DNA from 2 places in the Pseudoalteromonas sp. bablab_jr010 genome. Region 2 is predicted to be linked to the other one. Evidence: riboswitches for the same ligand, from Rfam matches in the RefSeq annotation. Region 2 holds a riboswitch; the other holds the start of a gene.
The links. Region 2 has a riboswitch for cobalamin ahead of JIG37_RS01205 (ABC transporter ATP-binding protein). Riboswitches for the same ligand answer to the same signal wherever they lie in the genome.
Positions count from the first base shown of each region.

Region 1 (4,424 bases), on a different contig from region 2:
ACATTACCCATGCCATTATGAGAAATAACGACTTGGCATGTTTTACTGAGATAAGGCTTTACTTGCCCAAAGGCTGTTTGCACCTGGAATGCTTTTACTGTTATTAACACCAAGTCAAAGGGGGCGGATTGGCTTAGCTCTTTGTGATGTATAAGGCGAGCTTTAATCGGGTGTGATTTACCATTACTCGCTTGATAAAAACGCGTGGTCAGGGTTGGCTTACGGGTCAGTAATGTAATGTCATGTTGTGCAGATAAAAAATGGCTAAACAATAAGCCAATCGCACCGTCGCCAACAATTAAAATGTTAGCCATTACGTTGTTTACTACCTAAATGAAAACCAAGTTTAATGATAAAGTAGCTAACTGCACCGATAAAATCAGCGACAAAATCCCCAACCGAAGCTTGACGATAAGGCAGCATATCTTGCATAAATTCTATGGCTGCACCATATCCGGCTAACAGTAAAATTTGCACCATAAGTGGCAATTTAAAGGCTTTGTCCATCACCATGGCCAGTACAAAGAAAATACCAAAATGCGCCACTTTATCAACGTGTGGAAAGAGGTTGCTCACCCCTTTAATTTCTTTGGCAAATAAAATTGTAAAGCCAATAATGCTGGCTAAAAAGATAACTTGGTAAACACGCCTTGTCACAATAAACCCTAAAAATGCCGAAATTGAATGGCCAGTATAACAAACAATTTTTGCATCGCACCTGAACAAGTCGGATAAAAATAGAAAGAATCGACAAATAAGCGTTATAATTGCCAACCATAAATGAATTTAAAAAAGACTATGTTAGGAGAACCCCATGCCTTCATTTGATATTGTTTCTGAAGTAGAAATGAACGAAGCGCAGAATGCAGTAGATAATGCAAAGCGTGAACTAGAGACACGCTTTGATTTTCGTGGTGTTGATGCATCAATCGAACTAAGTGACAAAGTAATCAAGTTAAAAGCAGAAGCACCACAACAAGTTATGCAACTTTTTGACATTCTTGCTGCGAAAATTTCAAAGCGTGGCTTAGATGTATCTAGCCTTGAGCTTAAAGATGAGTCGCGTAGCGGTAAATACGTAATGCGTGACGTTGCTCTTAAGCAAGGTATCGAAAAAGACGTAGCGAAGAAAATCGTTAAGTTAATCAAAGACTCAAAGATCAAAGTACAAGCTGCTATTCAAGGTGAAGAATTACGTGTAACTGGTAAAAAGCGTGATGATTTACAAGAAGCAATGCAAGTTGTTCGTACTGCTGATTTAGGTCAACCATTCCAGTTCAAAAACTTCCGCGATTAATACTCTATGTTTTTAGCTTTAAGCTGTAAGTTTTAAGCTATAAGCCTACAAGTTTCTGAACTTTACAAGGAGTGTATTTTGAGACAAATATTAGGTTACAGAGAAAAAGATATCTTCTAGCTATTTTCAGCTAGAGGATATTTATGTCAGTAAAAAACAAAGCAATAGATCGTAATAAACACGGTAAAATAAACAGAAAATACACAGGCCCACACAGTACTTATTTTTACCAACAAACACCAAGTTGGTGGGTGAAAATGACGATGACCAAGCCAAGAAGACGTTTAAATAAAGCTCTTTGTAAGCTTGTGCTTAATGGTGCTGACCCAGAAGGAATTGTTTTTCCGTTAGGAAACTCGAAACCCCATGAGTATTTCTGGTAATCATTGTTTTATAAAAGCCAATCAGCCATGCTGATTGGCTTTTTTACTTTAGGCTTACACCTTAGCACTTAACTTGCAGCTTGAAGCTTTAGACTTAAAACTTTAGTTTAGAAGTATAGCCGTCCATTGACTTTCCTCCCCAAAATCATCACAATAACGGCCTATTTTCGAGGTGCTTGCTGTATCTTCAGATACGTTTTATTTCAAAGGGTGAAATAGTCGCAAGATAATCGGGAAGTTGGTGCGTTTTCAGGGAGAAAACAATGCCAACACTGCCCCCGCAACGGTAATGTAGATGCCATGCATGTACAGAGTCCGGAGACCGGCCTTGAAGTAACTTACTATTCGCGTGTGCGGTGGGCACAGGCTAGGGGATATCATGCTAAATAAATCTGCGTTAGGCGTAGCGGTTGCTGCTGCGTTGTCTTTTTCTGTATCTGCTGACGAGCAATCAATCGAGCACATCACAGTTTCTGCCAATAAATTCGAACAATCAATTAATGATGTATTAGCCAGCGTTACTGTCATTGACCGCGCTGATATTGAAGCAAGCTATGTTCGTGACTTACCAAGCTTACTAGCCACTCAAGCAGGCTTTCAAATTAATGCCAATGGTGGTTTTGGGCAAAGCTCTGGTGTGTCATTACGTGGTGCAAGTTCTCGTCATACACTTATTTTAATTGATGGTGTACGCACAGGCTCTGCAACACTTGGCTATAAAAGTATTAGCAATATTCCTTTAAACAGTATTGAGCGTGTTGAAGTAATTAAAGGCTCACGTGCAGCTGTATATGGTTCTGATGCGCTAGCTGGTGTAATTAATATCATTACCCGTAAAGCACAAAACACGACCTTAGATGTTACTTTTGGCTCAGACTCTTACCAAGAGTACCAAGTAGCGACAGGTGGTCAGTTTGCAGGTGTTGATGTTGCCGTTAATGCCGGTTATGAAAAAACAGATGGTTTTGATGTTCTGCAAGGCTTAGCGCCAGATGAAGACGGCTACGAGAACAAAAACCTTGGCTTTAATCTTGGTTATCAAAATGAGCAGTTAGGTGAGTTTTTAGCGCAAGCACAATACTCAGAAGGCGAAGCAAAATACGATAGTGCTTATAGCCCTGCAGACAGCACCGTAGAAAAAGGCGAGTTCGAAAATTACCAAGCTTCACTAGGTTGGAAAAAGGCTTTCGAAAAACACAGTCATGCCATTGATATTGCCATATCAAGTGATAGCTCAGATGACTCACGCATTGATTACACGGGTGCAACGGTGGTTGATAAGTTTGAAACTGAGCGTGAGCAAATTGATTACAATGGCCAATACTTTTTCAATCAAGCACTGACTCTTAGTGGCGGTCTGAATTGGTATAAAGATGAAGTGAACACTAACTCAGGTACTTATTTAAAAGACAGCCGTGAAGTATTCGCTGCGTTTGTTGGCGCTTATTATGACGACGAACACGTGCTGGCAAACCTAACCGTTCGCCAAGATGATGATCAGCAGTTTGGTGATGAAACAACTTACACTGCAGCTGTTGGCTATCACTTAAATGACATCGCGACATTCCGCGTAAGTCAAAGCACAGGTTTTAAATCTCCAACATTTAATGACCTATATTACCCAGGCTCAGGTAACCCAGAGTTAAACCCTGAAACATCAGATAACCAAGAGCTTGGCTTATCACTCAATGTGAATGATATCAGCCTTGATATTGCGATTTTCCGCAGCGAAATCGACAACAAAATCGCTTGGGCACCAAATGCATCAGGGCAGTGGATCCCAACTAATATAAACGAAGCTCGCCACGAAGGTGTTGAGTTTAGCTTTAAAAACCAAGTGTTTGGCTTTGATCACAGCTTTAACTTTACCTACCTTTCAGCGGAAGATACTGAGACAGGTCAGTCACTAACCTATGTGTCAAATCACAGTGTAAATTGGTCATTAAACAAAGCATGGGGTGATTTTGATGCTGGTATCGATATGCAATACCGTGGTGATCGTGATGGCAAGTTAACGCACTTACCATCGTATACGTTATGGAATTTAGTTGGTCACTACCAAGCGACTGACAACTTAACAGTGTCACTTCGTGTAGAAAACCTATTCGATAAAGAGTACAACGCCGTTGATGCCTATGGTACAGACCTAGATGGTGATTACATCAACGACGAATTTTATTATTACAACACGGCCGAGCGTCGCTTGTTTGTAGGTGCCCGTTATCAGTTCTAATAATAAGGAAAATTATTAGTTCTGCGTTTAAAAGCTCGCTACCTACTTAGCGGGCTTTTTTCATTTAAGTTTAGCTGCGTAATACTGTTCGAACTTTGCAAGCTTTGGGGCAATAAGAATACTGCAATAACCTTGATTTGGGTTTTCATTGTAATAGTCTTGATGGTACTGCTCTGCAGGGTAAAAGTTTGTAAGCGGACTCAGCTCGGTGACAACCGGCTCACGAATTTGCTTTTGTAAAGCATCAATCATGGCTTGAGATTCTGCTTTTTGCTGTTCATTATGATAGTAAATAACACTGCGATACTGAGTGCCGACATCATTACCTTGGCGGTTTAATTGTGTGGCATCGTGTAAAGTGAAGAACATTTCAAGCAGGGTGTTATAGCTCACGATACTACTGTCAAAATCGAGCTGAACCACCTCAGCGTGACCCGTTAAGCCAGTACAAATTTGCTGATAACTAGGGTTTTCAATCTCACCGCCTGCATAGCCAGAGCTGACATTAAGC
Region 1 is NZ_JACDWV010000199.1:160,173-164,596, reverse strand. It holds gene JIG37_RS20465 (2-dehydropantoate 2-reductase) at 1-314, opposite strand, end outside; gene JIG37_RS20460 (VanZ family protein) at 307-657, opposite strand; gene JIG37_RS20455 (YajQ family cyclic di-GMP-binding protein) at 815-1,297, shown strand; gene JIG37_RS20450 (hypothetical protein) at 1,441-1,680, shown strand; cobalamin riboswitch at 1,872-2,026, shown strand; gene JIG37_RS20445 (TonB-dependent receptor) at 2,060-3,913, shown strand; gene msrA (peptide-methionine (S)-S-oxide reductase MsrA) at 3,974-4,424, opposite strand, start outside.
Region 1: linked by a shared signal. The riboswitch ahead of JIG37_RS20445 (TonB-dependent receptor) and the one ahead of JIG37_RS01205 (ABC transporter ATP-binding protein) in region 2 are both predicted to bind cobalamin.

Region 2 (4,424 bases):
GCTCATATCAGACAACTTGCTCAACATTGGCATCGGCAAAACTTGCCATGTCATTGTAAAATGCCAAAGATGCTTGCAGTAAAGGTAAGGCAAGCGCAGCCCCGGTGCCCTCTCCTAATCTTAAATCAAGCTGCAATAAAGGCGATGCGTGCAAGGCATTGAGCATTGCTTTATGCCCTTGCTCATCTGAGGCATGAGCAAATAACATATAATCGCGAGCGTTTGCATTAATGCGAGTTGCAACAAGCGCCGCTGCGGTACAAATAAAGCCATCCACGATCACCGCTATACCAAGCTCGGCAGCAGCTAAAATGGCACCGGTGATCTGTACAATTTCAAAACCGCCTAATGCAGCGAGCGTCATTAGTGGCTCATCAAAGTGAGCTTTATGTAATTGAAGGGCTTGCTCGACAACCTTGATTTTTTTAGCAACAACCTCGTCACTCACACCTGTGCCTTTACCAACACATTGGCTGGCAGGTAACGACAACAAGGCAGCCATTAATGCCGCAGCACTTGTGGTATTGCCAATACCCATCTCACCAAAGGCGATGGTATTACAACCTTGCTCATAGAGTGAATGAACTCGCTGTTTGGCTAACTCAAACCCTTTTTTAACCTGATTAAGAGACATAGCCATTTCAGTATTCAGTGGTGCAGTGATTTCACCTAAACGCTGGTTATGCACACTTTTATCGTGTGAAGTATTGAGAGTTCCTGCATCCACAACTTCCAGCTGCCAGCCCAACTGACGACAAAACACGTTGACAGCTGCGCCTCCTGCTGCAAAGTTTGCCACCATTTGTGATGTAACGCTGCTAGGAGCAATTGACACGCCTTGGCTTGCCACACCATGATCGCCTGCAAATACAACTAGAGAAGGGTTTGAAATAACCGGTTTAAAGGCAACTAGCGCCTGCTCACTATCAAGCTGCTTTGAAAAAATAAGCGTTAATTGTTTGGCACAACTTTCAAGCTGACCTAAAGCGCCTAGCGGCTTTGTTTTAAGGTCTATTTTTTGTTGAATTACAGCTGAAAATTGCTGATCAATAGGCATGATATTAAACATTAGCTACCTGCTCTGTTTACGAAAATAAAGTAAGAATAAAAAGAACACACTACCGATAGCGGCTGTGATCACACCAACAGGTAGTTCTTGGTTATTCAATAGGGTTCGGCATAACACATCGACCCACACCATAAAAATGCCACCGACCAAGGAGGTCATAACTAAGTTATGGCTGCTGCCTTGCGGCGAAAAGTAGCGCACAATATGTGGGATCATCAGGCCGACAAAGCCAACGCCACCACACATAGCAACAAGCACCGCTGTTATTAATGAACTTAGCAGTAGCATCATGATCCGAAAGCGTTGTACATGAATCCCCAAAGTCGCTGCACTTTCATCACCAAGCAGCATCGCATTTAGCTGACGACGAAATGCAATCATCAAAGTCATACAGGCAATAATAACGGCAAACGGCAGCCAAAGAGTGTCCCACTGAGCACGAGAAAAACTGCCCATCGTCCAAAACAAGATAGCGGTGATGGCTTGTGGATCGCTAAAATAAAGCAGCAGACTAGTCAGAGCACTAAATAAGAAAGATAAAGCAACACCAGCGAGTAACATGGCTTCAACTTGGCCAACATGGCGACGCCCTGCAATAGCAATAAGCAACAGCATAGAAAGTAAGCTTCCGGCAAATGCTGCAACTGACATACTAAAGCCAAAACTCACACCGGTTAGGGCTATAAAGCACACCACACCAAATGAAGCCCCAGAAGAAATACCAAACAAGTAAGGGTCAGCAAGCGGGTTTCGGGTTACGGTCTGCAAAATTAATCCTGCAAGAGCCAGCCCAGAACCTGCTAAAAATGCCAGCATTGTTCTGGGCATACGTAACTGCCAAATAATACGCTGCACAAATTCATCGCTACCTTGGCTAAACAAACCATTAAAAACATCACTCAGTGGCGTATTTGCAGCACCAAAGCTCAATGCTAAAAAACAACTAATAAGCCCTACGACAACACAGATACTTAAACGCATTGCATCAGTCATGTTGATGCTCCTGTGTCTGATAGCCATAAAAATAAGTGATGTGCGGAATAAACTTATCAGTGCTTGATTGAGGGTGAGCAGATACCGCTGCGCAGACGCCAAATACATCGCTCAACAACTGCTCAGTAAGCACCACTTTTGGTTGCCCCTGACAAACCAAGCGCCCCTCATCAATCACCAGTAATTCATCACATAAACTCGCTGCGAGATTTAAGTCATGAAACGAGGCAAGCACAGTCACATCGAGGGACTTTGCTAACTCCATTATTTGAATTTGATATTTAACATCAAGGTGGCTGGTAGGCTCATCCATGATGAGCAACTTAGGTTGTTGTACGATAGAGCGTGCAATAAGCGCTCTTTGCTTTTCGCCACCTGAGAGCGAATCAAATGCTTGCTCACTATGATGAGACAAACCAACCTGCTCTATAGCTTGATATATTCGCTGCTTATCATTGGCAGACGTGCCGCTGAAAAGTCGCTTATGAGGTGTTAAGCCTAAACTCACCACATCGAACAAAGACAAATTAAACTGCGATGGAGACTCTTGTAAAACCACTGCAACCTGCTTTGCATATTCATCAGCACTGATTTGCCAAATATCTTGACCGCTTAGCAGCACAACCCCTTGCTGAGGTTTCAAGTAACGATAAAGGCAACGCAGCAAGCTTGATTTACCCGCACCATTAGGGCCGAGTAGACCGATAAACTGCCCTGCTTTTAACTCAAGGTTAATTGATTTAAGTATAGTTTTATTCGCAGTACCCCAACTTAAATCAGACACTGATATTAATGGCGCAGCGCTAAGGCTATTTTGTTGCAAGCTTATTCTCTCTTGGCGAGTAATTGCAACGCACAAGAAAGCACTGGTAAGTACCAGAAAATGACGTGAGTTGACCCGCTCGATGATTAATTGTTAGTGCTAAGTATCTGGCTGACCATTATTTAGATGGATTACAGTTGCGGGAACAGCTGGAGAATTTCACTCCATTCCATAGCATATGAGTATTATGGCGGGCTAAGTAAATAATTCAATGAATATCGCTCTAGATGGCTAAAAAACAATTTTAGGCCAAGCCTGTCCTTGTTCATCTATATATACATCGAGTGTAATAAGCCCCGCATAAGGAAGATGAAAAACATTTAAATGCGTGGCTGATTGTTTTGGCATCTGACAAACAATAGCGAGAATTTGTTTGATCACTCCAGCATGACTAATTACCAATGACTGTTCATGCTTAGATTCACATAGTGATTGTAAAAATGTTTGCCACCATGCCTCTACCCGGGCGTAAAAGTCTGCCATAGATTCACCATTTGGTACTTTTACTTGCCATGGGTGCTGCCAAAAATCACCAATATGAGGCTTACTCGTTTGCTGCCAAAGCTGTTGGTAGTCTTGGCCATCCCAATCACCAAAATTAAACTCTTTTAGCGCGTTATAATAGTGTACATGCAGTGAGTGTTGATTTGCTAAATAATCAGCGTGAACTGAGCAACGCTTGAGCGGAGAGCTATATATGGCATTTAAATGTATGAGCTCGGCAGAAGCTTGGCGCATTTGTTCAAGGCCTCGCTCAGATAAACCGACATCGATTTGCCCAGAAAGAATTCCGGGCCTAGCGATTTCACCATGGCGAAGAAAGTAAACTCGTGAAGTAAATGCGTCCATAATGTTCCTCAGTAAACCAATAGTGAACGTTAACGCGTTTTAAGTCCTCTGTCGACTTATGCTAAGGGACTCATCCGAAGAGAGTTAAGCTAAACGCATTAAACGAACGTCAAAATGTAGCACAGCATTTGCGCCAATCTTGCCACCGTTACCTTTTTTACCCCAAGCAAGCTCTGGAGGGATCACAAATTCATAGCGAGAACCGATATTCATTAATAACAAACCTTCTCTTAACCCTTCTATAGCTTCGGATAAAGCGAACACTTCGGGCATACCCGCTTTATAACTGTCGGCAATAACACTGCCATCAGCAAGCATAATACGTTGATTAATAACCACTGTATCAAACTCTGTTACTCGCTCCCCTTCAACTTCATCAATCACTTTATACATTAAGCCCGACGGACATAGATGTGTATCTGGATGCGATGAGAACTTAGCAATAAATGCTTCACTATTTTTACGATTTAAACCTGAAGAACCTTTTGACTTGGTCGTTTTCTTACGAGACACAGCAAACCTTAATTGTATTACAAATATAAAACGCTTTATCGCATAACAAGGTAGGGGAAGCAAGTTTGCGAGAGTAAAGTTGCAAGTTAGAAAGGGAAAAGTTTGAGGATCTGGCGTAGGTTGGGTAGAGCACAGCGAAACCCAACACAGAGCTATCAGCTTTCAGCCGTCAGCGAT
Region 2 is NZ_JACDWV010000034.1:1,444-5,867, reverse strand. It holds gene JIG37_RS01220 (adenosylcobinamide-GDP ribazoletransferase) at 1-54, opposite strand, end outside; gene cobT (nicotinate-nucleotide--dimethylbenzimidazole phosphoribosyltransferase) at 8-1,069, opposite strand; gene JIG37_RS01210 (iron ABC transporter permease) at 1,073-2,062, opposite strand; gene JIG37_RS01205 (ABC transporter ATP-binding protein) at 2,055-2,885, opposite strand; cobalamin riboswitch at 2,966-3,104, opposite strand; gene JIG37_RS01200 (histidine phosphatase family protein) at 3,117-3,734, opposite strand; gene JIG37_RS01195 (FKBP-type peptidyl-prolyl cis-trans isomerase) at 3,819-4,247, opposite strand.